DNA from 2 places in the Exiguobacterium sp. R-39 genome. Region 1 is predicted to be linked to the other one. Evidence: a T-box and tRNA genes for the amino acid it is inferred to sense, from the RefSeq annotation. Region 1 holds a T-box; the other holds one or more tRNA genes.

Region 1 (14,600 bases):
GTTGAATCAGCTCTGCCTTACGTGGACATCATTCAAGTCGGTGCCCGCAACATGCAAAACTTCGACTTGTTGAAAGAAGTAGGGCGAACGAACAAGCCGGTTCTGTTGAAACGGGGTTTGTCTGCTACACTTGAAGAGTTCATGTACGCTGCGGAATACATCATGGCAAGCGGGAATGAACAGGTCATCTTATGCGAACGCGGAATTCGGACGTATGAACGGGCGACCCGCAATACACTCGATATCTCTGCCGTTCCGATTCTCAAACAAGAAACACATCTTCCGGTCATGGTCGATGTAACCCATTCGACGGGCCGTAAAGATTTACTTCTTCCGACTGCAAAAGCAGCGTATGCGATCGGAGCAGATGCTGTTATGGTAGAAGTCCATCCGTTTCCGGCGCTTGCGTTATCGGATGCAAACCAACAATTAGATTTTAATGAGTTCGATTCGTTCATCGAGAATCTGACTTCTACTTTTCCGGCACTAAACGTTCAATGATTTTCTAAAAAGACTGTTCTTTAGCGAATGAAAACGTTTTACAATGAGGGAAGAATGGGAAAAGAAAGTTATCTTTTCCTGTCTTCCTTTCGTGTTGCCTAAAAATGAAAACAAGAATGAAAACAAAAAGGTTGTCTAAAATAAGGAGGAATTTGTTTTGAACAGTAATATAACGATTTATGATGTCGCACGGGAAGCCGCGGTCTCCATGGCGACCGTCTCGCGTGTAGTGAATGGAAATCCGAATGTCAAACCGTCGACGCGGAAAAAAGTACAGGATGCCATCGATCAACTCGGCTACCGTCCGAACGCCGTCGCACGAGGTCTTGCCAGTAAGAAAACGACGACTGTCGGCGTCATCGTACCGGATATTTCAAATATCTTTTTTGCAGATTTAGCACGGGGAATTGAAGACGTTGCAACGATGTATAAGTACAATATCATCCTATGTAACTCGGACCAAAATCCTGAAAAAGAAATTCATTTGTTGAATACGTTACTTGGTAAACAAGTCGATGGAATCATCTTCATGGGTGGGCGTCTTCATGAAGATCTTGTCCGTGAATTTAAAACATCACCTGTTCCAATCGTATTGGCGGCTACTTTAAACCAAGATTATGATCTTCCGGCCGTTAATATTGATTACGAAAGTGCTGCACATGATGCTGTAAAATCTCTGATTGACAATGGTCATAAGCGGATTGGATTCATTACTGGACCACTTGAACAACAGATTAATGGAGAAAAGAAATTTGCCGGCTACCGGAGCGCGTTGGAAGAAGCCAATTTACCGTTTGATGAGCAAAATGTTGTCCTTGGAAACTACACGTACGATTCAGGCATGAAGGCGATGAACCAATTACTTGAACTTGGCGATGCTTGTCCACGTGCGATTTTTGCAGGGACAGATGAAATGGCGCTTGGTGTCATTCATGCTCTTCAAGACGCTGGTCATCAAGTTCCGGCAGACTTCGAAGTCATCGGTCATGATAACACGCGTCTTGCAACGATGATTCGTCCAAAACTGACGACGGTCGTTCAACCGATGTATGATATCGGAGCCGTTTCAATGCGTTTGTTGACGAAAATCCTCAACAAAGAAGAAATCGAGACAAACGATGTGACCTTACCACACCGAATCGAACAACGGGATTCTACCCGTTCTTGATCAAAAAAAAGTCTGTTCTTTTTCCAACCGGAAAAGAAACAGACTTTTTTTCATCGTTTAACGACTATCGTTTGGTCTTGGTGATGGTGTAATTGATCGTTCTCGACATGAAGTCGGACGATGGTCTCTCCTGGATGTGTCAACGAGACTTCACCTACGTATTGATCTGATTTTTTAGTGAGCGGCAGATACGTATGTTTTTCGACACCGGGTTCGATGACTTCAATTTGAACATCTGCCTTGAGTGGTGTGCCGTTTAGAAAGACATGAAAGGAGACGGGGAATTTTGCCCCGGCCTTCACTGTTTTAGCACCCATATAATGAACGGATAATCCTTCAACGGTAGCGTGTTTGTGTGTATGTTCAGTCGTGTTCTTTTTCGCGCCTTCGTGCGAGTGGTCCATGACGACGAATGAGATTTTATCCATATGGTGAAGTCCGTTTTTATCATTGATATGATAAAGTCCTTCGTATTCGCCTTCAGCAAGCTTGGCTTCGGCTTGATAAGTACCTGTCTTTTTCAATGCCGCTTTAAACTTTTGATGAACCGCTTCTTTTTCATCCGCTTTCCAGACTTCGAAAGCTACGTTTTCCAGATTAACAGCCTTTTTATTTTCAAGTGCTGTCGCTTGGAAAACCACTTTTTGATTTTCCATCGTCTTCGCCGGTACATCAACCTTAACGTCGACTGTTTTTTTTCCGGATCCTTGCATTGTATCGTGATCCATTGCTTGTTTGTCATTCGCGCATCCGGCAAGCAAAAGTCCTGTCGCGAAAAACATCCCCATGAAGCCTATTGTTTTTTTCTTCAACACGGATTCCCCCAATTTTCGTTTACTAAATAAAGTAATGAAAGCTTATTTAGTATAACAAGAACTTGTGAAATGCCCACGAAGTAATTGTGAAAAGAACAAGACATTTTTAATCATTTGAATAAGGGGAGGAGAACGATAAGTGTTCTTTTTTAGAATCATCGACGAACGGCCACAGTAATCGTTTAACGGTCTCCCAGTTTTTTTCTTCGATTTCCGGACGACGAGGAATCATCGGATACAGTGGAACAGGATCGGCCCATGTCACCGGAACATTCGGACTCTCTTTCTGCCATCGCTTAATCCATTCTTCCGGAAGATTCCCCTGGAAGGGAGATTGATTCGTTAAAGCAGCAAATACTTGACTCCAGGCGCGAGGGACGACGCGGTACCAGTCGTAACCGCCACCACCTAAAGCTACAATCCGGCCGCCTGTGTACCGGTCAGCAGCCTCAACGGCGATTTGAGGAATCTGTTCGTAGCTCTCCATCGTTAACGACAGATGGGTCAACGGGTCAAGGGCATGTGCGTCGGCGCCATTTTGAGTAATGATCAAATCCGGCTTAAAGAGTTCACATGCTTCAAACAGGACAGTCCGGTAGGCATGTAAAAAAGAAGCGTCTTCCGTAAAGGCGTCAAAGGGAACGTTCCAGCTCCAACCATAACCTTCTTCTGCTCCACGCTCCGTCACCATTCCGGTTCCGGGAAATAAGTAACGTCCGGTTTCATGAAGTGACAACGTCATGACATCCGCCCGGTTGTAAAACGCCCATTGAACACCATCGCCGTGATGGGCATCGGTATCGACATATAAAATCCGGCAATCGTATTTTTGAATCATGGCTGCCATCGCGACGGCAGTGTCGTTGTAGATACAAAAACCGGAAGCCCGTCCGCGAAAGCCGTGATGCAGACCTCCTCCGATATGGAATGTCCGCCGGTATTGACCGGACAGGACAAGCTCGCATGCTTCAATCGTTCCGCCGACGAGCAAGGCTGCACTTTCATGCATCTGGTCAAAAAGAGGGGTGTCTTCGGTTCCTAATCCGTACATTTGCGCCTTCATCGGAGAAAGTTCGCCGTGTCCTGCGAGTTTCACCGCCTGTATGTAATCCGGATCGTGAATCAACGATAATTCCTCGTCTGTTGCCGGACGGGGGACGATGCAGTCGATATTCTCGAGGGCACCGGTTGCTTCCAATAAGGACAGGGTTAATTCGAGTCGAATCGGATTAAACGGATGGGAGTCGGAGAAGCGGTAGGCAGCCTCTTCTTTGCTGTATACATAAGCAAACTCTTTCATCGGCTCATATCAGGACCAACCACATCAAATCCTTCCTTTCGTAATTTTTCGATGACGCGAATCGGGTTCATCGTTTGGACACGAAAAGCAACGATCCGAACGTATGGATCATCTGTCGGATAGACTAAGACGTTTAAAATATTGACGTTTGTTTTCGCCAGGAGTCCAGCGATTTTAGCGAGTGTTCCTGCCGTGTTTTCGACACGGACTTCGATTTGTGAACTCGGTTCTAGTGCACCGGTTAATTGGACGAAGGTCCGGAGCAAATCCGTTTCTGTTATTAAACCGACTAAGCGACGTCCCCGAACAATCGGAAGACAGGAGAGGCGATGTTCATAAAATAAGACAGCCGCATCTTCGATGAAATCAAGAGGGTGAGCCGTGATTGGTATTCGTTGCATGATGCTTGATACCGCATTTTGTTTATCCTTTAAAAAAGTTTCCGGGTGAAACACACTGCTGGCACTTTGTATCTCCTGCAGACCAATTAAGCCTAACAGTTCCTGTCGGGCATTTATCACAGGCAAATGCCGAATTTGGTGACGGCGCATCAACTCGGCAGCGTGAGCAATCGAGTTTGTAGGTTGAATCGTAATACAATGTGTCTTCATGATTTGTTCGATTAACATGCGAGCCCTCCTTAATCGTACATGAAGCGACGACGGAGCCGTAATGCATCAAAATGCGCGACGACTTCAGGTGCGACATGTTTACCGATTCGTGCCATCAAACAGTTGGCAGGGTGCGAGGCGATTTCTGGATCATCCGTCGGGAAAAAGACCAACCCACCGTGGTTCATCATTTTTTCCATGATTTTACGGTAATCCCAAACAGACAAACCACTTCCTTTTAAATCCCAGTGCCAATAATATTCTGTCGTTAAAATTAAATATTGTTCCATCGCTGGATCAAGCATCGAAACTTCTAAGAGTTTTTTACCGATTTGTTGTCCCCGGAAGCGGGCCGCTACTTCGATGGCACCGAGTTCCAATATATACGGATTATTCCCCTCGCTCCATGTCTCATAAGGATCGGGATACAGAAACGTTACATAGCCAATGATGTCATTTCCTTGTCGGGCGATGATGATACGTCCTTCTTCCAAAGCGGCGATTTCAACGAGTGCTTCATGCTGTTCCGCAGGTTGTCGAAAAGCTGTTAGGCCTGGATCAAGTGTATAAGAAGCAAGTACCTGGCTTGTGACTGGTCCTTCGATTTCTACTGGACCAAGCGATGTTTCATGAGTACGATGATTGAATTGTTTTTCAAACATGTAAGCGTCACCACCTTCCTGTTCATTATAATCGAAAGCAGAGAAAGAAAGAGAGGGATTTTTTAACAAGTTGACGGCAAATTGATTGAACTACAGGCTAACTAGCTTATAATGTAGGAGAGAACAGCGAAGGGGAGGAACGAGACATGAAAGTTTTGAAAGCGCTTCCGGGGAAGCATTGGTTATCCGAATATGATGGTTCAGATTCATACGATTGGCAAGAAGCGGAACAATATTTTTCGTGGTCGACGACGGGGAAAGTCAACATGGCCTACGAAGCAATCGATCGTCATGCAGAAGGTGAACGTGCCAATAAGACGGCGCTGATTTATTTTGACGGGACAACGGAACAAACGTTTACGTATGCTGATATGAAACGAATGACAAATAAAGCGGCCAACGTCTTAAAAGATGCGGGTATCGAAGCTGGAGATCGGATTTTCATTTTCATGCCACGTTCGCCGGAATTGTATTTTGCTTTACTCGGTGCGTTGAAAGTCGGTGCGATCGTCGGCCCGTTATTTGAAGCTTTCATGGAACAAGCAGTCCGGGATCGCTTGTTGGATTCGGAAGCAAAAATGTTGATTACGACAAAAGCATTATTACCACGCGTCCCTGGTGATGAACTGACATCACTCGAACAGATTCTCTTAGTTGATGAAGACGTAGAGGAAGATGATAAAATCAAGGATTTCCGACAAGCGTTCAATCAAGCATCGGAATCATTTGAACCGGTCTGGTTAGACCGGGAAGATGGTTTAATCCTTCATTATACATCGGGCTCGACCGGTAAACCGAAAGGCGTCTTACATGTTCAGAACGCAATGATTCAACATATGATGACAGGACGTTGGGTCCTCGACTTACAAGAAGAAGATGTTTATTGGTGTACAGCTGATCCAGGTTGGGTCACAGGAACAAGCTACGGTATCTTTGCACCTTTTTTGAACGGTGCGACGAATGTTGTCGTTGGCGGTCGATTTAATCCTGACTTCTGGTACAGTGTCATCGAGAAATATAAAGTGACTGTGTGGTACAGTGCACCAACAGCTTTCCGGATGTTGATGGGTGCTGGGGCGGAAATTGCAAATACACATGATCTGTCCAGTTTACGGCATGTCCTTTCGGTCGGAGAACCACTTAACCCGGAAGTCATCCGGTGGGGAAAAGAAGCTTTCGATCAACGCATTCACGATACATGGTGGATGACGGAGACGGGTGCTATGATGATCTGTAACTACAAATCAATGGATATCAAACCAGGATCGATGGGGAAACCGATTCCGGGAACGCAAGCAGCGATTGTAGATGATCAAGGAAACGAGTTGCCTCCTTTCCGGATGGGGAATTTAGCGTTAAAAACACCATGGCCTTCGATGATGCGTCAAATTTGGAACAATCCACAAAAATACGAGTCGTATTTCTTCAAAGGATGGTATGTATCAGGTGATTCGGCCTATATGGACGATGAAGGCTACTTCTGGTTCCAAGGTCGTGTCGATGATGTGATCATGACTGCCGGAGAACGTGTTGGACCATTCGAAGTAGAAAGTCGCTTGGTTGAGCATCCGGCTGTTGCAGAAGCGGGTGTCATCGGGAAACCGGATCCGGTTCGTGGTGAAATCATCAAAGCTTTCATTTCGCTAAGAGATGGATATGAGCCGACAGAAGAACTTAAACAAGAAATCCAAAAATTCGTTAAAGAGGGGCTGGCAGCCCACGCGGCTCCTCGCGAAATCGACTTCCGCGATAAACTGCCTAAAACACGCAGCGGTAAAATCATGCGCCGTGTCTTAAAGGCTTGGGAATTGAATCTTGAAACAGGAGATCTTTCGACGATGGAAGACTAAGTTTATCTTATAAAAACAGACCACTTATTTCCGGAGAAAGCGGAAGTAGGTGGTCTTGTTTTTTGTTTTGAACGGAAACTAAAAAAACACCGACTCTTTTAGAGTCGATGCTTTAGTGACGGAACTTAGATTACTCAGCGTTTTTCTGCTTTTCATCCGCTTTGCGTTTGGCATCCGCGTCGGCTTTCGCTTTTGCTTCATCTGCTTTGCGTTTGGCATCCGCGTCGGCTTTCGCTTTTGCTTCATCCGCTTTGCGTTTGGCATCCGCGTCGGCTTTCGCTTTTGCTTCATCTGCTTTGCGTTTGGCATCCGCGTCGGCTTTCGCTTTTGCTTCGTCTGCTTTGCGTTTGGCATCCGCATCGGCTTTCGCTTTTGCTTCGTCTGCTTTGCGTTTGGCATCCGCATCGGCTTTCGCTTTTGCTTCGTCTGCTTTCTGTTTAGCATCCGCGTCGGCATTGGCTTTTGTATCGTCCGCTTTCTGTTTGGCATCCGCTTCCGCTTTGGCTTTTGCTTCATCCGCTTTCTTTTTATCTTGTTCGGCTTGTTTTTTCTTTTCTGCTTCTGCTTCTGCTTTTTTCTTTGCTTCCGCTTCTTTTTTCTTTTGGTCTTCCTCTTTGAAACGACCGGTGTTTTTGAAGTCATCTGCACTGACAGAGGCCGGCTGATTGAATCGGGCACCTGACTTAAAGTAACTGCTGTTTGCGTTATACGTCAGATTCGCCATTTGAGCCCAAAGATTTTGTGTCCGTTGATAGTACGTGGTTGCACCCATCAATGAGTTGTTTTGGTCATGTCCGGTCCAGACGGCAAGGGTGACACCAGGTGTTGAACCGACCAGGTACGAGTCTTTGATTTCATTGGTCGTCCCGGTTTTACCTGCCCAATCACCAGGTACCTTGAGTAATGAATTGGCATATTGCGCCGTTCCTTTATCAAAGACACCCCGCATCATATCAAGCGTCAAATAAGCGGTACGATCTTGGTAGATACGCTTTTTCTTTGATTTTGCTTTATAGATGTTTTTACCGTCTTTCGTAATCTTCGAAATGACATAGGGTTTGACGTATTCACCGTAGTTGGAAAGCGTTGCATAAGCTCCGGCAAGTTCAACTGGTGTAATTTCCATCGTTCCTAAAGCGGCAGATGGGGCATAGCGGATATTATCCGGAATTTCAATTCCCATATCGACTAATTTTTGAATCGAATTCGACATATTCATCTTCTCGTACGTTTTAACGGCAGGAACGTTTAGAGACAGTTCCAATGCTTCGCGTACGGTGACGTTTCCACGGTAACGTCCGCCTTCATTGTTGATTGGATTATCACCGGGTTGACGCGGAACGGTCTGGTAATAATACTCTTCGTCATTAATGGTCGATGCCGGTGTGATTAATCCATTTTCAATTCCGTTCGAATAAACAAGAATTGGTTTAGCAGTCGAACCGATTTGACGTTTCGCCTGGAAAGCACGGTTGAAGTCATCGGCTGTTCCATCCATATAACGTCCACCAACAAATCCTAAAATCCGACCTGTTTCATTTTGAACCATGACAGCAGCGGTTTCTTCCGGATCTTTTTTCGTGACTGTCTTTTTCGTTTTTGGATTGACGACTTGTTTGTATTGCGGCGCACTCGGGAAGTTCGACGCATTTTTAGCCGGTGTTTGCATCGCTTCGTGAATCTTTTTATCCAGTGTCAAATGAATTTTATATCCGCCTTGTCGCATCGCAATCAATGCCTGATCCCGATAATTGGCTTTGACTTCGGCAAGTTCAGAAGGTTTAACCTCATCTTCTTTGATCCCGTCCTGTTTCATGAAATAGCTTGTCATGATTTTAAGTGCTTCTTTTTCAGCTAAATCATAGACATACGGATACGTATCACGTGAACGTTTTGATGTTTTAGAAAAATCTTTTGTAATATCGTATTTTACAGCTTTCTCATATTGTGCTTTTGTAATGCTTTTCGCGACATACATTCGCTTTAAGACCGTTTTCATCCGGTTGGTACTCGGCGTCAAATCTTTTTTGACCACTCCACCTTGAAGGTAAGGTGTGTAGTAGTAAGGATTTTTTGGAATACCTGCGAGGAAAGCAGCTTGTGGTAACGTCAGTTTTTTGGCCGGTTTGTTAAACACACCACGTGACGCAGCTTCGATTCCGGCGATATTTCGTCCCAGTGAATTTCGACCAAACGAAACGACATTCAGATAAGCTTGCAGAATCTCATCTTTTGTCATCGCATTTTCGAGACGCAGAGCCAAAATGATTTCTTTGGCTTTCCGTTCAAACGAGACTTCATTCGTGAGGATTTGGTTTTTGATCAACTGTTGTGTCAACGTACTTCCGCCTGTCCGGGAAGACGAGTTCGTCACCTCTTGTAAGACGGCACGTAATGTAGCTTTTGGTACGACTCCATCATGCTCATAAAAATCAACATCTTCTGTCGATAGGACAGCATCGAGCAGATAAGGAGAAATTTCCTTAATATTGACAGGTTGACGTTCTTCGTCCGTGGCAATGTTCGTCAGCTTTTCGCCACTTCCCCAATAAATCTCACTCGTAATGGCATAACTGTTTACTTGTTGTTTCATTTCTGTCAGTTTCGGTGCTTTTGTATCTTTGACAAGCGAAGCGAAATAACCGCCCGCTGCTCCGACAGAAAAACTTCCGACTAACAAGACCCCTATGATGAGGAATAAAATGATATTCCAAGATACGTCGTATGTGATATTCGACCAGTGCCGAACGGCTTTCGTCCGGGGATGATTCCAAAACTTGAACCAGTTCTCGCGCATAAATGATCTCCTTTACATCTTAAACTTGGGTGTAAATTAACATTAAATCACAGATAGACGTATTATACCATAACTGAAGTATTAGAAAATGGCTTGACAGTGGATTCTGCTTCAACGTATCATGGAAACATCTTAATCAAAAGTATAGTAGAATCAGCTGTGATTGGAAAAAAGTAATGAACCGCTCCCTGTATCAGAGACCTAGTGGTGCTGCGAACTAGGACATAGCGCTTCATGAATTATGCTTCCAGGAGCTTCTTGAGAAATCAGGCGGTCTGCCCCGTTATCGGCAATCTAAGTGGCATGAGGTTCATGCAATTAGGGTGGTACCACGGAATATTCCGTCCCTTCGTTCAGACGAGGGGACGGTTTTTTTTAGACTATTTTAGGGGGAAGACAGATGACGTTACTGGAAGATTTAGAGTTTCGCGGATTGATCAGTCAAATGACGGACGAAGAAGGAATTAAAGAATTACTTGAAAGTCCGACGACACTATACACTGGATTTGATCCAACAGCAGATTCACTCCACATCGGACACTTATTGCCGATTCTTGTGTTAAAACGTTTCCAACAAGCGGGACACCAGGCGATTGGATTAGTCGGAGGGGCAACGGGAATGATTGGTGATCCGAGTGGCCGCTCGACAGAACGTTCATTGAATACATCGGATATCGTCGAAGAATTCGCCAACCGGATTAAAGGACAATTGTCACGCTTTTTGCCGCTTGATGGCGAAAATCCCGTAACGATTGCAAACAATCTTGACTGGACAAAGGATTTGACAATCATTGATTTCTTGCGCGACATCGGGAAACATTTCCCGATCAGCTACATGTTGGCGAAAGACTCCGTTGACTCACGTCTGCAAAACGGAATCTCGTTCACGGAGTTCTCCTACATGTTGCTTCAATCGTTCGATTTCTTGAAGCTGTACGAAAATGAAGGATGTCGCCTGCAGGTCGGTGGAAGTGATCAGTGGGGAAACATCACGGCAGGAATGGAATTGATTCGCCGCGTCGGTCATGACCAAAAGGCTTTCGGAATCACAGTGCCGCTCGTTACGAAATCGGATGGTCAAAAATTCGGGAAAACGGCCGGTGGAGCAGTTTGGCTCGATGCTGATAAAACGACACCGTACGAGTTTTACCAGTTTTGGTTCAACGTCGATGACCTTGATGTCATCAAGTTCTTAAAATATTTTACGTTCCTGACACCTGACGAAATCAACGCCCTTCAACAGGAAGTCGAGACGGCACCTGAAAAACGAGTTGCACAACGCCGGTTGGCAGAAGAAATGACAGTTCTCGTTCATGGCGCAGAGGCACTCGAACAAGCGGAACGGATTACAAAAGCATTGTTCAGCGGTGAAATCAAATCGTTGAAAGCAGAAGATATTGCCGATGCCTTCAAAGGAATGCCACGTTTCGCACTGGGAGAGGCAACAAACCTGGTCGACATCCTTGTCGAAGCCCAAATCAGTCCGTCGAAGCGTCAAGCACGCGAAGATGTGACAAACGGTGCGATTTACATCAATGGGGACCGAGAACAGGAATTGACAAAAGAGATTACGAAACAAGATGCGATTGGTGATTTCACGATCATCCGTCGTGGGAAAAAGAAATACTTCGTGCTCGAGCACGCTTGAAGCGAATAAAAAACAACGCTGGCGATTTCGTCAGCGTTGTTTTTTTTGTTTAAGCGACACGGAACAGGCGAAGGGGAAGCAAACGGACGGCGATCGTTGTTGCGAGCAACGCTTTTAGGACATCACCGAGAATAAACGGAATGTTGATTGTCAGGGCATCGAGGAACGACAGATGCAAGACGATCATCAAACCGAACGTGCCGAGCAGATAAACGAGTCCGAGTCCAAACACGAGCATCCCGATGAATAGCGGAATGAAACGGCGTGTCCTTTCAGCGACGAGACCGATGAAGAAACCGGCAATCGGGAACGCAATCAGATAACCGACGGTCGGACCGACGAATGGGGCAAGTCCTCCTTTTCCACCAAGTAAGGGAAGACCGGCAGCGGCAAGCAATAAGAAGATCAGGACAGCCAGTCCACCGCGTTTCGCACCGAGAATGGCACTGACCGTCATGATGGCGAGCATTTGAAGCGTGATTGGTACCGGACCGACGAGTTGAAGTTGCGGCAGTAAACTGACCGCAGAAATGATGGCAGCACCTAAAGCGATAAATGTAAGATCTTTTGTTTTCATAAGATGACACGTCCTCTATGTTTTGTGTTAACCAATATAAAATAAAGGTTAACACAAAACGTGAAAAAGGGAAACAAAAAAAGCACCCACCGGAGTGGATGCTTGAAACAACTGATTAACGTGAGTAGTACTCAACGACGAGTTGTTCTTGGATTTGATCGTTCAATTCAGAACGCTCTGGAAGACGGACGAACGTTCCTTCGAGCTTCTCAGCATCGAAAGTAACGAAGTCTTTAGTTGCTGGTGCAACTTCGAGTGCTTCTTTGATAACGACAAAGTTCTTTGATTTTTCGCGAACTGAGATCGTTTGACCTGGTTTCACGCGGAACGACGGGATGTCGACGCGAGCGCCATCAACTTGGATGTGACCGTGGTTGACGAGCTGACGAGCAGCACGGCGTGTACGAGCCATACCCATACGGTAAACAACGTTGTCAAGACGTGCTTCAAGTAAGAACATGAAGTTCTCACCGTGGATACCAGGCATTTTGCCAGCATCGTTGAAGATACGGTTGAATTGGCGTTCGTTTACTCCGTACATGTGACGAAGCGTTTGCTTCGCTTGAAGTTGGAGACCGTACTCAGACATTTTGCGACGGCTGTTACCGTGTTGTCCTGGAGCGTACGGACGTTTTGCGATTTCTTTTCCTGTTTCAGTAAGTGAGATACCGAGACGACGTGAAAGTTTCCAAGCTGGACCTGTATAGCGAGCCATAATAAGACTCCTCCTTAGTGTTCGTTATTATTTGCATAAAAATAATAACGCCATCAAACCCACGTTACGCCCATTTCATGATGTGGCACCCTCGCTTGATAGCAAAGTTACACGATGCCCCTCCGGCAAAGCCGAGTCATGAAATGTGATACGTAAGCGATTTGACCGCTATCGTTATCATTTCTGCACTTTTACAAGTATACGTCTGCTGATTCCTGCTGTCAATCAAATATGGCGAAGAAGAATTTCGCTGAATGCTTCAAGACCGGCTTGATCCGTTTCGTCGAAGCGGTTGAGTTCAGGACTGTCGATGTCGAGGACGCCGATCGTTTTTCCGTCTTTGATCAACGGCACGACGATTTCCGAATTAGTTGCTGCGTCACAGGCGATATGTCCCGGGAACGCATGGACATCCATGACGAGTTGTGTTGTTTGATCCTGAGCGGCTGTTCCGCAAACTCCCCGTCCGAGCGGAATCCGGACACACGCCGGCAGTCCCTGGAATGGACCAAGGACCAACTCGTTTTGTTCCGGGTCCATTAAATAGAACCCGACCCAGTTCGTCCGGTCGAGAAATTGACCGAGTAAGGCACTTGCATTTGAAAGGTTGGCAATCTGATTCGTTTCCCCAGTCAGTAACGCATCAAGCTGTTTATTCAGCATTTCGTATTGTTTTGTCCGGTCACCATCATAAGTCGTTGTCTCAAACATATAGAATTCCTCCTGAAAAATCATATTTTAATCATCTTATCGGGTTTTCACACGACTGACAAACAATTGATTTCAAGAAACCCGGCTAAAAATTCGGAAGAAATTAGTAAAAGCCCGAGTAAATCTATGCAAATCGGTTGCGCTATACTATTATAAGGATAAGATTAAAGCGAATTTCTCAAAATATAAAGTCGCTTGATAGGGTGGAGGTCGTAGCAAATGTGGGCATGGGTGATTGGTGTCATCGTCATCGTATTACTCGTCATGCTGTTTAGCATGATCAGTCGGAAAAAATATTATACGAAAATCGATGAACTTGATCTTCGGAAACAAGGAATCATCAGCGCGTCGATTCCGAAGGAGTTGCAAGAACTGAAGGAACTCCCGATGGCGGGTGAGACGGAGACGAAATTCACTTCCTGGCATCAGGCATGGGAGGAGTTAGTGACAGTCCACGTCGCACAAATCGATGAGACATTATATCGAGCGGAAGAAGGGCTGGATCGTTACCGGTTTGTTGCGGTTAAAAATGATCTGGAGGTAACAGAACAATTAATTGCCGAACTCGAGGGATTAATTGATGGGATGCTGGTAGACATGTCGACGTTCAAGACAAATCAATCGGTCTTGGCGGAGCTTAAGGCACAAGGCGAAACAAACTCCAGTCAAATTCGTAAATCGTTATTGTTGCAGGCGACGTCATTCGGACCTGCGTTACCTAAATTGGAAGAACAGGCGGAACAGATTGACCAGTTACGGATTGAGATGGTTGCCTTTGAAGAAGCGGGTGAAGTGACGAAAGCCTATGAGACAAGTTTGTTACTTGAAACAAAAGTAGAAGAAACACGTCAACTCGTCGAAGTGATTCCACAGCAGTGGAAGACACTCGCTCACGAATTGAGACAGCGCATTGATCAGCTCGGAGCCGGCTATAAAGAGATGACATTAGATGGGTATCCGCTTGAACCACTCGGTATGCAATCTGATATCAAACGATTTGAAGAACAACGTTTGAGTCTCGTCAAGAAGCTCGAATTCCTTGAAATTAACGGACTTGAAGAGCAGGTGCAGCAACTTGCTTCAGATATCGACCAAATGTACGATACGTTCCGTCGTGAAGTCGATGCCCGGCACCATGTGAAAAAAGAAAATCAATCATTGAAGCAAAAAGCATTACGGATGCGTGAAAAGGTTCATCAATTGGCACAAGAATTCAGCATGTTGCGGGAAAACTATGAGATTTCG
Region 2 (14,600 bases), 950 kb from region 1:
GTGGCGCAAGGATTCCGGTCCTACGCCGAGCAGGAGAAGTTGTATGCACAAGGACGGACAACTCCGGGCGCGATTGTGACGAACGCCCGTGGGGGACAATCGAATCATAACCGGGGGATTGCCGTTGATCTGTTTCAATACTCCATGTACGGGACGGAAGCCATCTTTAATACCGATGCCAACTTTCAGCAAATCGTCCAGGCGATGAAGCGGCAAGGTTTCTCCTGGGGCGGAGACTGGAGTGGATTTAAAGACTACCCGCACTTTGAGCTGAATAAAACGACAACGGATGTCTTAGTACCTTATCCGGGACAACCGCTCTATAAAGGAGCGGTCAATATGAACAGTCGGGACATCGAACGGATTCAGCGGGCAGTCAAGGCAACTGTCACGAAACGTTTTGATGCGGAGACCGTCGATAAAGTACGTGCCTATCAAGCACGTCAAGGATTAGCGGTCGATGGTGTCGTCGGACCCGCAACATGGAATCGGATGTTTTAACCGTGTAGAGGTTCCCTTTTTGCAGTTGTGAAGAGGAGGATCTCTTTTTTTCATCTTTCGGGTATCTTCCTTACGAGTCTTCAAGGAAATGTCATGCTTTCCGAGTCGAAATGTGCAAGCGCTATCTTATTTTTGTTATACTGAAATGGATTAAATCGAACGTTCTCAGGGGGAAGGCACTATGTTGAATGAACAAGAAATTCGCGAGGTGGTCGGGCAATTGATCGATCCGACGATTGAACGCTCGCTTACAGATACGAACGGGATTCGTGATGTCCGAATCAAAGGAGACTATGTCAGTCTCAAAATCGCACTGGCGCAGGCAGGATCCGGCGAACAGCTTGCCTTACAGCAACAGATCGTCAAAGAGTTGAAAGAAAAAGGATTCAAGACGGTCGGCTTACGTTTCGAGGCGCTCGGTGACCACGGGATCCAGGCTGCGACGACACCATCGATTCTTAAACCGGAGTCGGGCACGACATTCATCGCGATTGCTTCCGGTAAAGGCGGCGTCGGAAAATCGACGGTTTCCGTCAACTTGGCAGTTGCGCTCGCCCGGGCAGGAAAAAAAGTCGGATTGATTGACGCGGATATCTACGGATTCAGTGTACCTGACATGATGGGGATCGAAACCCGTCCGACTGTCGTCAACGACCGGATTGTTCCACCTGAACGATTCGGTGTGAAAGTCATCTCGATGGGCTTCTTCGTCGAAGACAATGCACCTGTCATCTGGCGTGGTCCGATGCTCGGAAAGATGTTAAACAACTTCTTCTCTGACGTCGAGTGGGGCGAACTGGATTATTTACTGCTTGATTTACCGCCGGGCACAGGCGACGTAGCACTCGATATTCATTCGATGTTACCGAGCTGTCAGGAACTGATCGTCACGACACCGCATGCAACTGCGGCATTCGTTGCTGCACGTGCAGGGGCAATGGCAATCAAAACAAATCATCGTTTGCTCGGAATCATTGAGAATATGGCCTATTTCGAGAGCAAGGTAACCGGCGAAAAAGAGTATGTGTTTGGTTCAGGCGGCGGAGAGAAGTTGTCAGAAGCGTTAAAAACAGATATTCTAGCTAAGATTCCACTTGGACAGCCGTATGCAAATGACACGGACTTTGCACCGTCGATTTACCGTGACGACCATCCATTTGAAACACACTATAATGAACTCGCAGCGCGTGTCATCGAAAAAGTAGAGGGATAATGAATGAAGACTAGAGGATTTTTGAAGCTGTTTTGGATGACGCTCCTGATCGGAACGCTCGCCGGCTTCGTGTTTAACCTGGTCGCTGAACCAGGATATGTCCGTAACCAATCGATCAGCGGATATGTCACGGCCTTGGCCTACAGCAGTACATGGACAGCCATCAGTTTGATGGGATTCTTTTCGTATCTGATCCTCCACCGGGTCGGACTTGATATTTTCCGGGGAGCTAAGCTATGGGACCGGGTCCAAATCGTCTTAATCGCCTTTGCGTTATTCGACGGGATCTATCTTCGGGGACTTGCTTTCGGATTTGAAAAAACGAACCTCTATATTGGAGAGATGGTTGTCTTATTGCTCATCGCATTTTTTGTCGCTCGGACGAAAGCACGCGAGACAAACTTCACGGCATTCGTGCCGACACTCTTTTTGATGACAGTCATCACGTTGATTGAATGGGTGCCAGCTCTCCAGGCGACACAAGACAAGCGAATGTTGTGGGCAGCGCTTGCCACATTACTTGTTTGTAACGCCTATCAAATTCTGATGTTGCATCGACTGCAAGAAAAACCAAATTCAGCTAATGCTGCGTCTGGCAAAAGAGCGTAAAAGAAAGGGCGCCGTTCTACCGTTTGATCCGGTTAGAGCGGCGTCCGTCTTTTTTTAATATTTTTTTAGAAAAACAGTTGACGAAAAAAACAAGAGTTGATATATTAATACATGTCGCTGAGGCACACGCCACACGGACACGTCGAAAACGAAAAAAACTTACGAAAAAAGTTATTGACACCAGTTAATACTTTACTGTAAGATTTAAAAGTCGTCAAACGACATATCGGACTTTGAAAACTGAACGATGAGGCAAAAAAACGTATCTTCGGATACAAACAATGAATGAAGCGCAAGCTTCGTCAACGTGACTTCGGTCACACAACGAGCAAGTCAAACACTTTATGGAGAGTTTGATCCTGGCTCAGGACGAACGCTGGCGGCGTGCCTAATACATGCAAGTCGAGCGCAGGAAGCTCACGGAACTCTTCGGAGGGAAGTGAAGGGAATGAGCGGCGGACGGGTGAGTAACACGTAAGGAACCTGCCCCAAGGATTGGGATAACTCCGAGAAATCGGAGCTAATACCGAATAGTTCTTCAGACCGCATGGTCTGATGATGAAAGGCGCTCCGGCGTCACCTTGGGATGGCCTTGCGGTGCATTAGCTAGTTGGTGGGGTAATGGCCCACCAAGGCGACGATGCATAGCCGACCTGAGAGGGTGATCGGCCACACTGGGACTGAGACACGGCCCAGACTCCTACGGGAGGCAGCAGTAGGGAATCTTCCACAATGGACGAAAGTCTGATGGAGCAACGCCGCGTGAGTGATGAAGGTTTTCGGATCGTAAAACTCTGTTGTAAGGGAAGAACAAGTACGAGAGGTAATGCTCGTACCTTGACGGTACCTTGCGAGAAAGCCACGGCTAACTACGTGCCAGCAGCCGCGGTAATACGTAGGTGGCAAGCGTTGTCCGGAATTATTGGGCGTAAAGCGCGCGCAGGCGGCCTTTTAAGTCTGATGTGAAAGCCCCCGGCTCAACCGGGGAGGGTCATTGGAAACTGGAAGGCTTGAGTACAGAAGAGAAGAGTGGAATTCCATGTGTAGCGGTGAAATGCGTAGAGATGTGGAGGAACACCAGTGGCGAAGGCGACTCTTTGGTCTGTAACTGACGCTGAGGCGCGAAAGCGTGGGGAGCAAACAGGATTAGATACCCTGGTAGTCCACGCCGTAAACGATGAGTGCTAGGTGTTGGGGGGTTTCCGCCCCTCAGTGCTGAAGCTAACGCATTAAGCACTCCGCCTGGGGAGTACGGCCGCAAGGCTGAAACTCAAAGGAATTGACGGGGACCCGCACAAGCGGTGGAGCATGTGGTTTAATTCGAAGCAACGCGAAGAACCTTACCAACTCTTGACATCCCCTTGACCGCTTGAGAGATCAAGTTTTCCCTTCGGGGACAAGGGTGACAGGTGGTGCATGGTTGTCGTCAGCTCGTGTCGTGAGATGTTGGGTTAAGTCCCGCAACGAGCGCAACCCCTATCCTTAGTTGCCAGCATTTAGTTGGGCACTCTAGGGAGACTGCCGGTGACAAACCGGAGGAAGGTGGGGATGACGTCAAATCATCATGCCCCTTATGAGTTGGGCTACACACGTGCTACAATGGACGGTACAAAGGGCAGCGAGACCGCGAGGTGGAGCCAATCCCAGAAAGCCGTTCCCAGTTCGGATTGCAGGCTGCAACTCGCCTGCATGAAGTCGGAATCGCTAGTAATCGCAGGTCAGCATACTGCGGTGAATACGTTCCCGGGTCTTGTACACACCGCCCGTCACACCACGAGAGTTTGCAACACCCGAAGCCGGTGAGGTAACCGCAAGGAGCCAGCCGTCGAAGGTGGGGTAGATGATTGGGGTGAAGTCGTAACAAGGTAGCCGTATCGGAAGGTGCGGCTGGATCACCTCCTTTCTAAGGAAAACGTCCCTTACGGGACATGCCCATCGTTCAGTTTTGAGAGTCCGATCTCTCAATTGAACAACCCATTTTGAATGGGCCTATAGCTCAGCTGGTTAGAGCGCACGCCTGATAAGCGTGAGGTCGGTGGTTCGAGTCCACTTAGGCCCACCATTCAATTTTATAATCTCATGGGGCCTTAGCTCAGCTGGGAGAGCGCCTGCCTTGCACGCAGGAGGTCAGCGGTTCGATCCCGCTAGGCTCCATTTGTCTTTTCCTGACGGAGAAGGCACTCGCACCTTGAAAACTGAAGACATCAACAAGACATCAAATTTTTTATAACCATGTCATTAGACGTGTGTTCTTAGAATACCAAAATGCTAGATCAAGGTATGAAGGGCGTACGGTGGATGCCTTGGCACTAGGAGCCGATGAAGGACGCGACGAACAGCGATATGCTTCGGGGAGCAGTAAGTATGCTTTGATCCGAGGATTTCCGAATGGGGGAACCCACCATCCGTAATGGGATGGGACATGTTACATGAATACATAGTGTAGCGTGAGGCAGACCCGGGGAACTGAAACATCTAAGTACCCGGAGGAAGAGAAAGCAAATGCGATTCCCTGAGTAGCGGCGAGCGAAACGGGAACAGCCCAAACCGGAGAGCATGCTCTCCGGGGTTGTAGGACACTCTATACGGAGTCAAAAAGGAAGACAGTAGGTGAACGACCTGGAAAGGTCGGCCGAAGAAGGTGACAGCCCTGTAGCTGAAACTGTTTTCCCTCCAGAGTGGATCCTGAGTACGGCGGGACACGTGAAACCCCGTCGGAATCCGGGAGGACCATCTCCCAAGGCTAAATACTCCCTAGTGACCGATAGTGAACCAGTACCGTGAGGGAAAGGTGAAAAGCACCCCGGAAGGGGAGTGAAATAGATCCTGAAACCGTATGCCTACAAGTAGTCAGAGCCCGTTAATGGGTGATGGCGTGCCTTTTGTAGAATGAACCGGCGAGTTACGATAGCGCGCGAGGTTAAGCTGATGAGGCGGAGCCGTAGCGAAAGCGAGTCTGAATAGGGCGCCATAGTGCGTTGTCGTAGACCCGAAACCAGGTGATCTACCCATGTCCAGGATGAAGGTCAGGTAACACTGACTGGAGGTCCGAACCCACGCACGTTGAAAAGTGCGGGGATGAGGTGTGGGTAGCGGTGAAATGCCAATCGAACCTGGAGATAGCTGGTTCTCCCCGAAATAGCTTTAGGGCTAGCCTCGAGGTTGAGAGTTCCGGAGGTAGAGCACTGATTGGACTAGGGGCCCCCACAGGGTTACCGAATTCAGTTAAACTCCGAATGCCGGCAACTTATACTCGGGAGTCAGACTGCGAGTGATAAGATCCGTAGTCAAGAGGGAAACAGCCCAGACCGCCAGCTAAGGTCCCAAAGTGTATGTTAAGTGGAAAAGGATGTGGCGCTGCCTAGACAGCTAGGATGTTGGCTTAGAAGCAGCCACCATTCAAAGAGTGCGTAATAGCTCACTAGTCGAGTGGCGCCGCGCCGAAAATGTAACGGGGCTAAACATACCACCGAAGCTGCGGATTCCGTAAGGAATGGTAGGGGAGCGTTCCAAACCGCTGTGAAGCTGTACCGTAAGGAGCAGTGGAGCGTTTGGAAGTGAGAATGCCGGTGTGAGTAGCGAAAAGAGGGGTGAGAATCCCCTCCGTCGAAAGCCCAAGGTTTCCTGAGGAAGGCTCGTCCGCTCAGGGTTAGTCTGGACCTAAGCCGAGGCCGAAAGGCGTAGGCGATGGATAACAGGTTGATATTCCTGTACCACCGATCCACCGTTTGAACAATGGGGGGACGCAGGAGGATAGTGACGCATGCGGATGGAAGTGCATGTGTAAGTTTCGAGACCGTCTGATTGGCAAATCCGTCAGGCACCAAAGTCGAGGAACGATGCGGAGTCCCGTAGGGACGAAGGTCACGATTTCACACTGCCAAGAAAAGCCTCTAGTGAGGTGGAAGGTGCCAGTACCGTAAACCGACACAGGTAGGCGGGATGAGAATTCTAAGACGCGCGGGATAACTCTCGTTAAGGAACTCGGCAAAATGGTCCCGTAACTTCGGGAGAAGGGACGCTCTACATGAGTAGAGCCGCAGTGAATAGGCCCAAACGACTGTTTAGCAAAAACACAGGTCTCTGCTAAATCGCAAGATGACGTATAGGGGCTGACGCCTGCCCGGTGCTGGAAGGTTAAGGGGATGGGTTAGCGCAAGCGAAGCTTTGAACCGAAGCCCCAGTAAACGGCGGCCGTAACTATAACGGTCCTAAGGTAGCGAAATTCCTTGTCGGGTAAGTTCCGACCCGCACGAAAGGCGTAACGATTTGGGCACTGTCTCAACGAGAGACCCGGTGAAATCATAGTACCTGTGAAGATGCAGGTTACCCGCGACAGGACGGAAAGACCCCATGGAGCTTTACTACAGCCTGATATTGAGGCTTTGTGCATGATGTACAGGATAGGCGGGAGACGTCGAGACCGGAGCGCCAGCTTCGGAGGAGTCACCCTTGGGATACCGCCCTTCATGCATAGAGTCTCTAACTCGCAGCCGTCATCCGGCTGGAGGACCGTGTCAGGCGGGTAGTTTGACTGGGGCGGTCGCCTCCTAAACAGTAACGGAGGCGCCCAAAGGTTCCCTCAGAATGGTTGGAAATCATTCGTAGAGCGCAAAGGCAGAAGGGAGCTTGACTGCGAGACCTACAAGTCGAGCAGGGACGAAAGTCGGGCTTAGTGATCCGGTGGTTCCGCATGGAAGGGCCATCGCTCAACGGATAAAAGCTACCCTGGGGATAACAGGCTGATCTCCCCCAAGAGTCCACATCGACGGGGAGGTTTGGCACCTCGATGTCGGCTCATCGCATCCTGGGGCTGGAGTAGGTCCCAAGGGTTGGGCTGTTCGCCCATTAAAGCGGTACGCGAGCTGGGTTCAGAACGTCGTGAGACAGTTCGGTCCCTATCCGTCGTGGGCGCAGGAAATTTGAGGAGAGCTGTCCTTAGTACGAGAGGACCGGGATGGACGCACCGCTGGTGTACCAGTTGTTCCGCCAGGAGCATCGCTGGGTAGCTACGTGCGGACGGGATAAATGCTGAAAGCATCTAAGCATGAAGCCCCCTCCAAGATGAGATTTCCCTTTGAGTAATCAAGAAAGACCCCTCAGAGACGATGAGGTAGATAGGTCACGGGTGGAAGCATGGCGACATGCGGAGCTGAGTGATACTAATCGGTCGAGGCCTTGTTCTAGCAGATGCATTGTTGATGACTTCAGTTTTGAGGGCGCGAGCCCGTCGTCTGGTGACGATAGCCAAGTGGTCACACCCGTTCCCATGCCGAACACGGAAGTTAAGCACTTGAACGCCGAAAGTAGTTGGGGGCTTCCCCCTGTGAGGATAGGACGTTGCCAGGCAATTCTTTTTATTTATTCCGCAATAGCTCAGTGGTAGAGCAACCGGCTGTTAACCGGTAGGTCGTAGGTTCAAATCCTACTTGCGGAGCCAATGGCCCGTTGGTCAAGCGGTTAAGACACCGCCCTTTCACGGCGGTATCACGGGTTCGATTCCCGTACGGGTCACCATTTTTATTTTTTTGCCGGTGTAGCTCAGCTGGTAGAGCAACTGACTTGTAATCAGTAGGTCGCGGGTTCGACTCCTGTTGCCGGCACTGTTTTTTTAATTGTATAGTTCCTAGACAAACTGGGGGGGTAGCGAAGTGGCTAAACGCGGCGGACTGTAAATCCGCTCCCTCGGGTTCGGCGGTTCGAATCCGCCCCCCCCCACCATGTCGAGCCATTAGCTCAGTTGGTAGAGCATCTGACTTTTAATCAGAGGGTCGCAGGTTCGAATCCTGCATGGCTCATATTTTGCGGAAGTAGTTCAGTGGTAGAATACGACCTTGCCAAGGTCGGGGTCGCGGGTTCGAATCCCGTCTTCCGCTTTTTATGTTTTTGGGGCCTTAGCTCAGCTGGGAGAGCGCCTGCCTTGCACGCAGGAGGTCAGCGGTTCGATCCCGCTAGGCTCCACCAAATTTTGCTTAAAGATCTTAAGCGAGTTTCGTTCGTCTTAAGTTTTTTTATACTTGAAATGCCTGCAATTCATGTACGTACGCGAAAGCACTGTGAGAAACTCTCACAGTGCTTTTTTGTCGTCTGATCTTGTATAATCATGCGTCATCGTGTTGAGTTGAACCACCGTATTGTTACCGCTTACAATTAAGGCAACTTACTAAGTAAAGGGGAACACGTCGATGAACATTGCATATATCAGCGTACCGTATCGTTATGGTCAAGGAAAACCGGGGACAGAGCAAGGACCAGCTGCTGTTGAACAAGCAGGACTACTCGAAACATTGGCAGTACACGGACAAGAAGCAGTTCGCTATGGGGAAGCGGCTGTTTTGTCTGAAGATGCTGTCCGGGAAGAAGATCCGCAGCTGAAACGTCTGGAAGGCGTTGTCCATACGACAAACGATTTGCACTTACTTGTACGTGAGGCGCTGACAGAGCAACGTTTTCCGTTACTCGTCGGAGGGGATCACAGCATGGCAATCGGAACGATCGCCGGTCTGCGGCAAGTCGTACCGCGTCTCGGTGTCATCTGGTTTGATGCACACGGGGACTTGAATACACCTGAGACTTCTCCATCTGGTAACATTCATGGAATGCCGCTTGCTGTCGCGTTAGGGGAAGGACATCAGCGGTTAACGGAGATCGGCGGCAGTGAGGTCAAACTGCAACCGGAACACCTCGTCTTTATCGGTTTACGCGATGTGGATGCAGGAGAACAGGAACTGATTGACCGTCTTGGTATTCGTGTCTATGATATGGAAGCGATTCGGACACGCGGGATGGATGCCATCATGGAAGAAGCAGTTGCCTATTTAAAAGAAACCACGGATGCGTTTTATCTCAGTTTCGACATGGACGGGCTCGATCCAAGCCTTGTCGAAGGAACCGGGACACGGGTCGCAGACGGAATTATGCTCGACGATGCGCAGACGGTCCTACGTCATTGTGCAGAGCAGGACGAGTTCATCGCGGCAGAATTCGTAGAAGTGAATCCATTGCTCGAAGAAGGAAACGGGACAGCGATTCTTGCAAATGAGTTGATTGGAAACTTGCTCCAGTATATGCGGACCCATCGTTTAGTAAAATAATGGATAGAACTTGAACTCTTTTCGTCAGGGTTCAAGTTTTTTTTGTTACAATTCAAATTGAGATGAAACATTTGTTGGTCGACTCCGTATAAGAGATTGACCGCATAGAGCGGGGGGTATTTAAAGTGGAAGAAACAACACTACGCTTGATTGAGCGAGTGAAGCAGGGAGACCGTGATGCATTCGCGGCACTTGTTGATCTATATAAAGAAGGGGCTTTTTTAGTCGCCTTCCGTGTCTTACGGGATCGAATGGAAGCAGAAGATGCTACACAAGAAGCCTTCATCCGCGTCTTTACAAAAATTGAATCGTATAATGCCCAGTGGAAGTTCCGGACTTGGTTATATCGGATCGTGACGAATGTTTCGATTGACCGGCTCCGTAAGAAACGTCCGGATTATTCCCTTGACGCTGAGATGTCAGGGACTGAAGGACTAACGTTGTATTCCCAGCTCGAAAGCAAGGATCAGTTGCCGGAGGATCAAGTCATTGATTCGGAACAACGACAAGATGTGGGAGAGGCGATCGCCGGCTTGCCGGAAAAATACCGGGTTCCACTTGTTTTGAAATACATTGAAGATCTTTCACTCAAAGAAATCAGTGAGATGATCGATTTACCCGTCGCTACAGTTAAAACCAGAATTCATCGGGGACGCGAAGCGCTGAAAAAGCATTTCGGCAAACGATGAGATGAGAAGGAGGCACTCACCATGACACGAGAAAAAGTGTATGAACGGATACAGGATTATTTAGACCAAAACCAACCTCCAGAAGACTTCAAACGACTTGAAGCGGAGTTACGGGAAGCGAATGCGATGGACGAGTTCGAAGAGTATCGGCTCCTCGATGCAGAGTTACGCGCGCTTTCAGCACCCAAGCTTTCGGCGGATTTTACATCCCGCGTGCTGGCACAATTGCCCGAACAGGTGGACCAACCGAATGTGACTCCGCTTAGGAAAACATCCCGTTTTGGCGGGAAAATGAAGCAGTACCCGTTGCTTGCTGCAGCTTCGATTTTCATGTTACTGTCTGTCGGCAGTCTTGGCGGCTACCTGACACAGGAAGAACATGACTTATCGTATACGAATGTACCGGGAATCGTGGCAGAGAACGGCGAAGTCGTTGTACCGGAAGGCGTTACCGTCAACCAGGATCTTTATGTCGAAGGCGGAAATGTCCGGATTGAAGGCAAGGTCAACGGAGACGTGATGACCGTCGACGGAAAAGCATATACCGCGAGTGCCGGGAACGTCACAGGCGAAATCAAACAAATTGATCAACTCTTTGAACGGGTCTGGTACGGAATTAAACGAATCTTTGAATGAGTCAAGTGGGACGAGTCTAACTCGTCCCTTTGTGCTATAATGAAAGCTGTTTAAATCAGATGAGATAGGGGGCACGGTTGGTGAATTACTTCAACTGGCAACCACTTCAATTTCAATTGTTGAAACTGGGAGAAAACGTACATTGGTACGATTATATTAATGATGTGATTGATATCGCGGTCGTGACATTCGTCATTTACCGTCTGATGATCATTGTCAAAGGCACAAAAGCAGTTCAATTGATCAAAGGGATTTCGGTCATTTTGATCAGCTGGTTCTTAAGCGGATTCTTCGGACTGAAGACGTTACAATTTCTGCTGAACCAAATCATCACGTACGGTCTGCTCGGGATTATCATCATTTTCCAGCCAGAGTTACGCCGGGGGCTGGAACATCTCGGTCGAACGAGTAAATTCTTTTCGCGGAGTGCCATCAGTGACGAAGATGAACAAGTCCGGATCGTCGATGCGCTCGTGACATCTGCTCAATACATGTCCAAACGCCGGATTGGAGCACTCGTTACGATTGAGCGGGAAACGGGTCTCAGTGAATATGTTGAGACGGGCATTCCGCTCGGATCACAAATTACGAGCCAGTTATTGATCAATCTTTTTATTCCGAATACACCACTGCATGATGGAGCGGTCATCGTCCAACAAGGGAAACTGGCAGCTGCTGCTTGTTACCTGCCGCTTTCTGAGAGTGCACATATCTCAAAGGATCTCGGGACGCGTCACCGGGCAGCAATCGGTGTCAGCGAAGTGACGGACAGCGTCACACTGGTTGTATCGGAAGAAACAGGTGGTGTTTCCCTTGCCATCAATGGTCGTTTGTACCGGGAGCTTGATGAAGCATCACTCCGGACGAAGTTACTGGAGACGATTGTCAAAGCCGAACCGACGAATACTTCCTTCTTGAATTGGATGGGGGCGAAAAAATAATGTTCGAAAAATGGTTCAATGAACGCTGGTTTCTCCGCATCGTTGCGGTTTTGCTTGCCGTCATGCTCTACCTGATGGTGGCAGGAACCAATTCGACCGTCAAAAGTGATGCGGCGAGCCTGTTGCCGATTGCCGGTCAAGGCTCAGCAAAGTTTGACGTACCGGTATCAGTCAATTATGATGAAACGCAGTGGGTCGCCTATAATATTCCAAAAACCATCGAGACGACGGTTAAAGGACCATCGAGCAGTTTGACGATGCTTCGGCTCGTTAAAGACTTTGGTCTGTCGATTGACTTGACGGGGCTGGATCCAGGGTATCACCGCGTACGACTATCTGCCGACGGGTTTGGTAAAGATGTCGAAGTGACACCAAAACAGGAAACGATTGAAGTGTTCCTTGATAAAAAAGTCACGAAAGAAGTTCCTGTTCAAGTGGCGTTGCTGAACAAAAATAAAATCGCAGAAGGATATGTTGTCGGTGAAGCACAGCCGACCCGTCAAACGGTCTCCGTGACTGGCGGGGCAGAAAAACTTCAGGCGATCACAGCAATCCAAGTTCCGATTGATGTGACGGGCCGGGCTGAGACGTTTACGGAGTCCTTTAACGTCAAGGCAACGGATGCGAACGGAAATGCCATCAGTGCTACTTATGATCCGGAACAACTGGAAGTCACAGTTCCAGTCTATAAAGAAAGTAAAACCGTTCCGATTAACGTCGAAACCAAAGATACTGTCAAGAAAGGCTACAAAGTCGTCAAGATTGTTCCCGTTACGACAGAAGCCCGATTGTATGGAACAAAAGAAGAGTTGTCGCGGATCGGTTCCGTTTCGACGGAACCCGTTTCCTTAAAAGGATTAACGAAGACGGTCGATCGGACGATCAAACTGATTGAGCCTGACAACGTGACAGCAATGGAACCAACTTCGATTACAGTCAGCATCGTCGTCGAGAAGGAAAATGCCAAAGCGACGACAGAAACTGTCGAGGATCGGGCAGAAAAAACAATTTCCGGTGTGATGGTGACATTAAACGGATTCGATGAGTCGAAGTATACGATTGATTACGAACAGACGATTGATCTCGTCGTCCGTGGAAGTGAAGCGGATCTTGAATCGATTGATGCAACAGATATTAAAGCGGTCATTGATGTGACCGGCTTAAAAGAAGGTACACACGGCTTACCGATTTCATATCAGACGTCAAAAGCGTTCGACGTTCTTCGTCCGGATCATATGGATATCACGCTCAAAGCGATTCCCCGGACATCGGTTCAAGCCAATTAAATCAACTTTTTGAAATGAGGAAATAAAACATGGGTAAGTATTTTGGAACTGACGGCGTCCGCGGCGTCGCAAACGTAGAATTGACACCTGAATTGGCATATCGTCTTGGCCGTACAGGCGGTTATGTCTTAACGAAACACGAAAGTACACGTCCGAAAGTATTAATCGGCCGTGATACACGTGTCTCCGGACAAATGCTTGAGAATGCCTTGATTGCCGGACTCCTGTCAATCGGAGCGGAAGTCATGCGTCTTGGTGTCATCTCGACACCGGGTGTCGCGTACTTGACGAAAACAATGGATGCGACAGCGGGCGTCATGATTTCCGCGTCACACAACCCGGTCGAAGACAACGGAATCAAGTTCTTCGGTTCAGACGGCTTTAAGCTCGATGATGCGACAGAACTTGAAATCGAAGGGTTACTGGACGAAGCGGAAGATACGTTGCCGCGTCCGTCCGGCAAAGAACTCGGATTCGTCCACGATTACTATGAAGGTGCACAAAAGTACCTTCACATGTTACGCCAGACATCAGATGAAGATTTCTCAGGCATCCATGTCGCCATCGACGGTGCACACGGTGCAACCTCAAGCCTCGCACCACGACTGTTCGGTGACCTGGAAGCGGAAGTCTCGACAATCGGAACGACACCAAACGGTTTGAACATCAACGAAGGTGTCGGATCAACACACCCGGAACACCTCGCGGCATTCGTCCTTGAAAAGGGCGCACATGTCGGTCTGTCATTTGACGGTGACGGCGACCGCTTGATTGCAATCGATGAGAACGGCGAAATCGTCGACGGCGATAAAATCATGTTCATCTGCGGAAAATACCTCAATGAAATCGGCCGCTTGAAAGACAATACAATCGTTGCAACAGTCATGAGTAACCTCGGCTTCCATAAGACGGTCGCAGAACACGGCATGACAGCATTACAGACAGCAGTCGGTGATCGCTATGTCGTCGAAGAAATGCGTAAAAACAACTACACACTCGGCGGCGAGCAGTCGGGCCACATCATCTTCATGGATTATTCCACAACAGGAGACGGAATGCTTTCAGGCGTTCAACTTCTGCAAATCATGAAGGCGACAGGCAAAAAGTTGTCGGAACTTGCAGCCGAAATGCCGGTCTTCCCGCAACGTCTCGTCAACATCCGCGTGTCGGATAAAAACGGTGCGATGAACGGTCCGGCTGTTCAAGCAATCATTGCCGAAGTGGAAGCGGAAATGGCCGGCAACGGTCGGATCCTCGTCCGCGCGTCAGGGACAGAACCACTTGTCCGTGTCATGGCGGAAGCGCCGACGCAAGAAGCATGTGATATGTATGTAGAGCGGATTGCGAACGTTGTCCGTGAAAACTACGCGTTACAGGAAAACTGAGTGAACGGAAGGAGCAGATGAAAATCTGCTCCTTTTTTTATTGGTACGATTTTCAGGGAGAAGGTGACGAAGTGCTGTTTTCACGTGCTTTTCTCAGGCGGAACGCAAGCTAGCTGTCGTCTTTGACAACCGGGTCTTGCCTTCTCCTGACGGAAGCAGAGCTTCCTCTTCCTGTAGAAGTCGCATGAAAAATGCATTTCTATTGTCGTGTGATAACACAGCATCATCAAACAGACAAAAGACAAA

Evidence for each region. A T-box is a leader RNA that pairs with one kind of tRNA and senses whether it is charged. The one in region 1 lies ahead of tyrS (tyrosine--tRNA ligase), so its partner is inferred to be a tRNA-Tyr.
Region 2: it has a tRNA-Tyr gene. The T-box ahead of tyrS (tyrosine--tRNA ligase) is inferred to sense a tRNA for this amino acid. The anticodon was not compared.

Annotation. Positions count from the first base shown of each region.
Region 1 is NZ_CP187965.1:2,278,125-2,292,724, reverse strand. It holds gene ACP26N_RS12050 (bifunctional 3-deoxy-7-phosphoheptulonate synthase/chorismate mutase) at 1-501, shown strand, start outside; gene ccpA (catabolite control protein A) at 659-1,669, shown strand; gene ACP26N_RS12040 (FixH family protein) at 1,720-2,484, opposite strand; gene ACP26N_RS12035 (acetoin utilization protein AcuC) at 2,591-3,784, opposite strand; gene ACP26N_RS12030 (acetoin utilization AcuB family protein) at 3,781-4,413, opposite strand; gene ACP26N_RS12025 (GNAT family N-acetyltransferase) at 4,425-5,057, opposite strand; gene acsA (acetate--CoA ligase) at 5,204-6,907, shown strand; gene ACP26N_RS12015 (transglycosylase domain-containing protein) at 7,038-9,704, opposite strand; T-box leader at 9,855-10,056, shown strand; gene tyrS (tyrosine--tRNA ligase) at 10,105-11,352, shown strand; gene ACP26N_RS12005 (biotin transporter BioY) at 11,402-11,929, opposite strand; gene rpsD (30S ribosomal protein S4) at 12,045-12,644, opposite strand; gene ACP26N_RS11995 (GAF domain-containing protein) at 12,870-13,355, opposite strand; gene ezrA (septation ring formation regulator EzrA) at 13,575-14,600, shown strand, end outside.
Region 2 is NZ_CP187965.1:144,130-158,729, forward strand. It holds gene ACP26N_RS00855 (M15 family metallopeptidase) at 1-501, shown strand, start outside; gene ACP26N_RS00860 (P-loop NTPase) at 683-1,714, shown strand; gene ACP26N_RS00865 (KinB-signaling pathway activation protein) at 1,718-2,323, shown strand; rRNA gene ACP26N_RS00870 (16S ribosomal RNA) at 2,665-4,226, shown strand; tRNA gene ACP26N_RS00875 (tRNA-Ile) at 4,309-4,385, shown strand; tRNA gene ACP26N_RS00880 (tRNA-Ala) at 4,405-4,477, shown strand; rRNA gene ACP26N_RS00885 (23S ribosomal RNA) at 4,595-7,509, shown strand; rRNA gene rrf (5S ribosomal RNA) at 7,557-7,672, shown strand; tRNA gene ACP26N_RS00895 (tRNA-Asn) at 7,689-7,763, shown strand; tRNA gene ACP26N_RS00900 (tRNA-Glu) at 7,766-7,840, shown strand; tRNA gene ACP26N_RS00905 (tRNA-Thr) at 7,854-7,926, shown strand; tRNA gene ACP26N_RS00910 (tRNA-Tyr) at 7,961-8,044, shown strand; tRNA gene ACP26N_RS00915 (tRNA-Lys) at 8,049-8,121, shown strand; tRNA gene ACP26N_RS00920 (tRNA-Gly) at 8,128-8,199, shown strand; tRNA gene ACP26N_RS00925 (tRNA-Ala) at 8,212-8,287, shown strand; gene rocF (arginase) at 8,509-9,417, shown strand; gene sigW (RNA polymerase sigma factor SigW) at 9,543-10,106, shown strand; gene ACP26N_RS00940 (anti-sigma factor) at 10,128-10,742, shown strand; gene cdaA (diadenylate cyclase CdaA) at 10,823-11,683, shown strand; gene ACP26N_RS00950 (CdaR family protein) at 11,683-12,969, shown strand; gene glmM (phosphoglucosamine mutase) at 12,999-14,354, shown strand.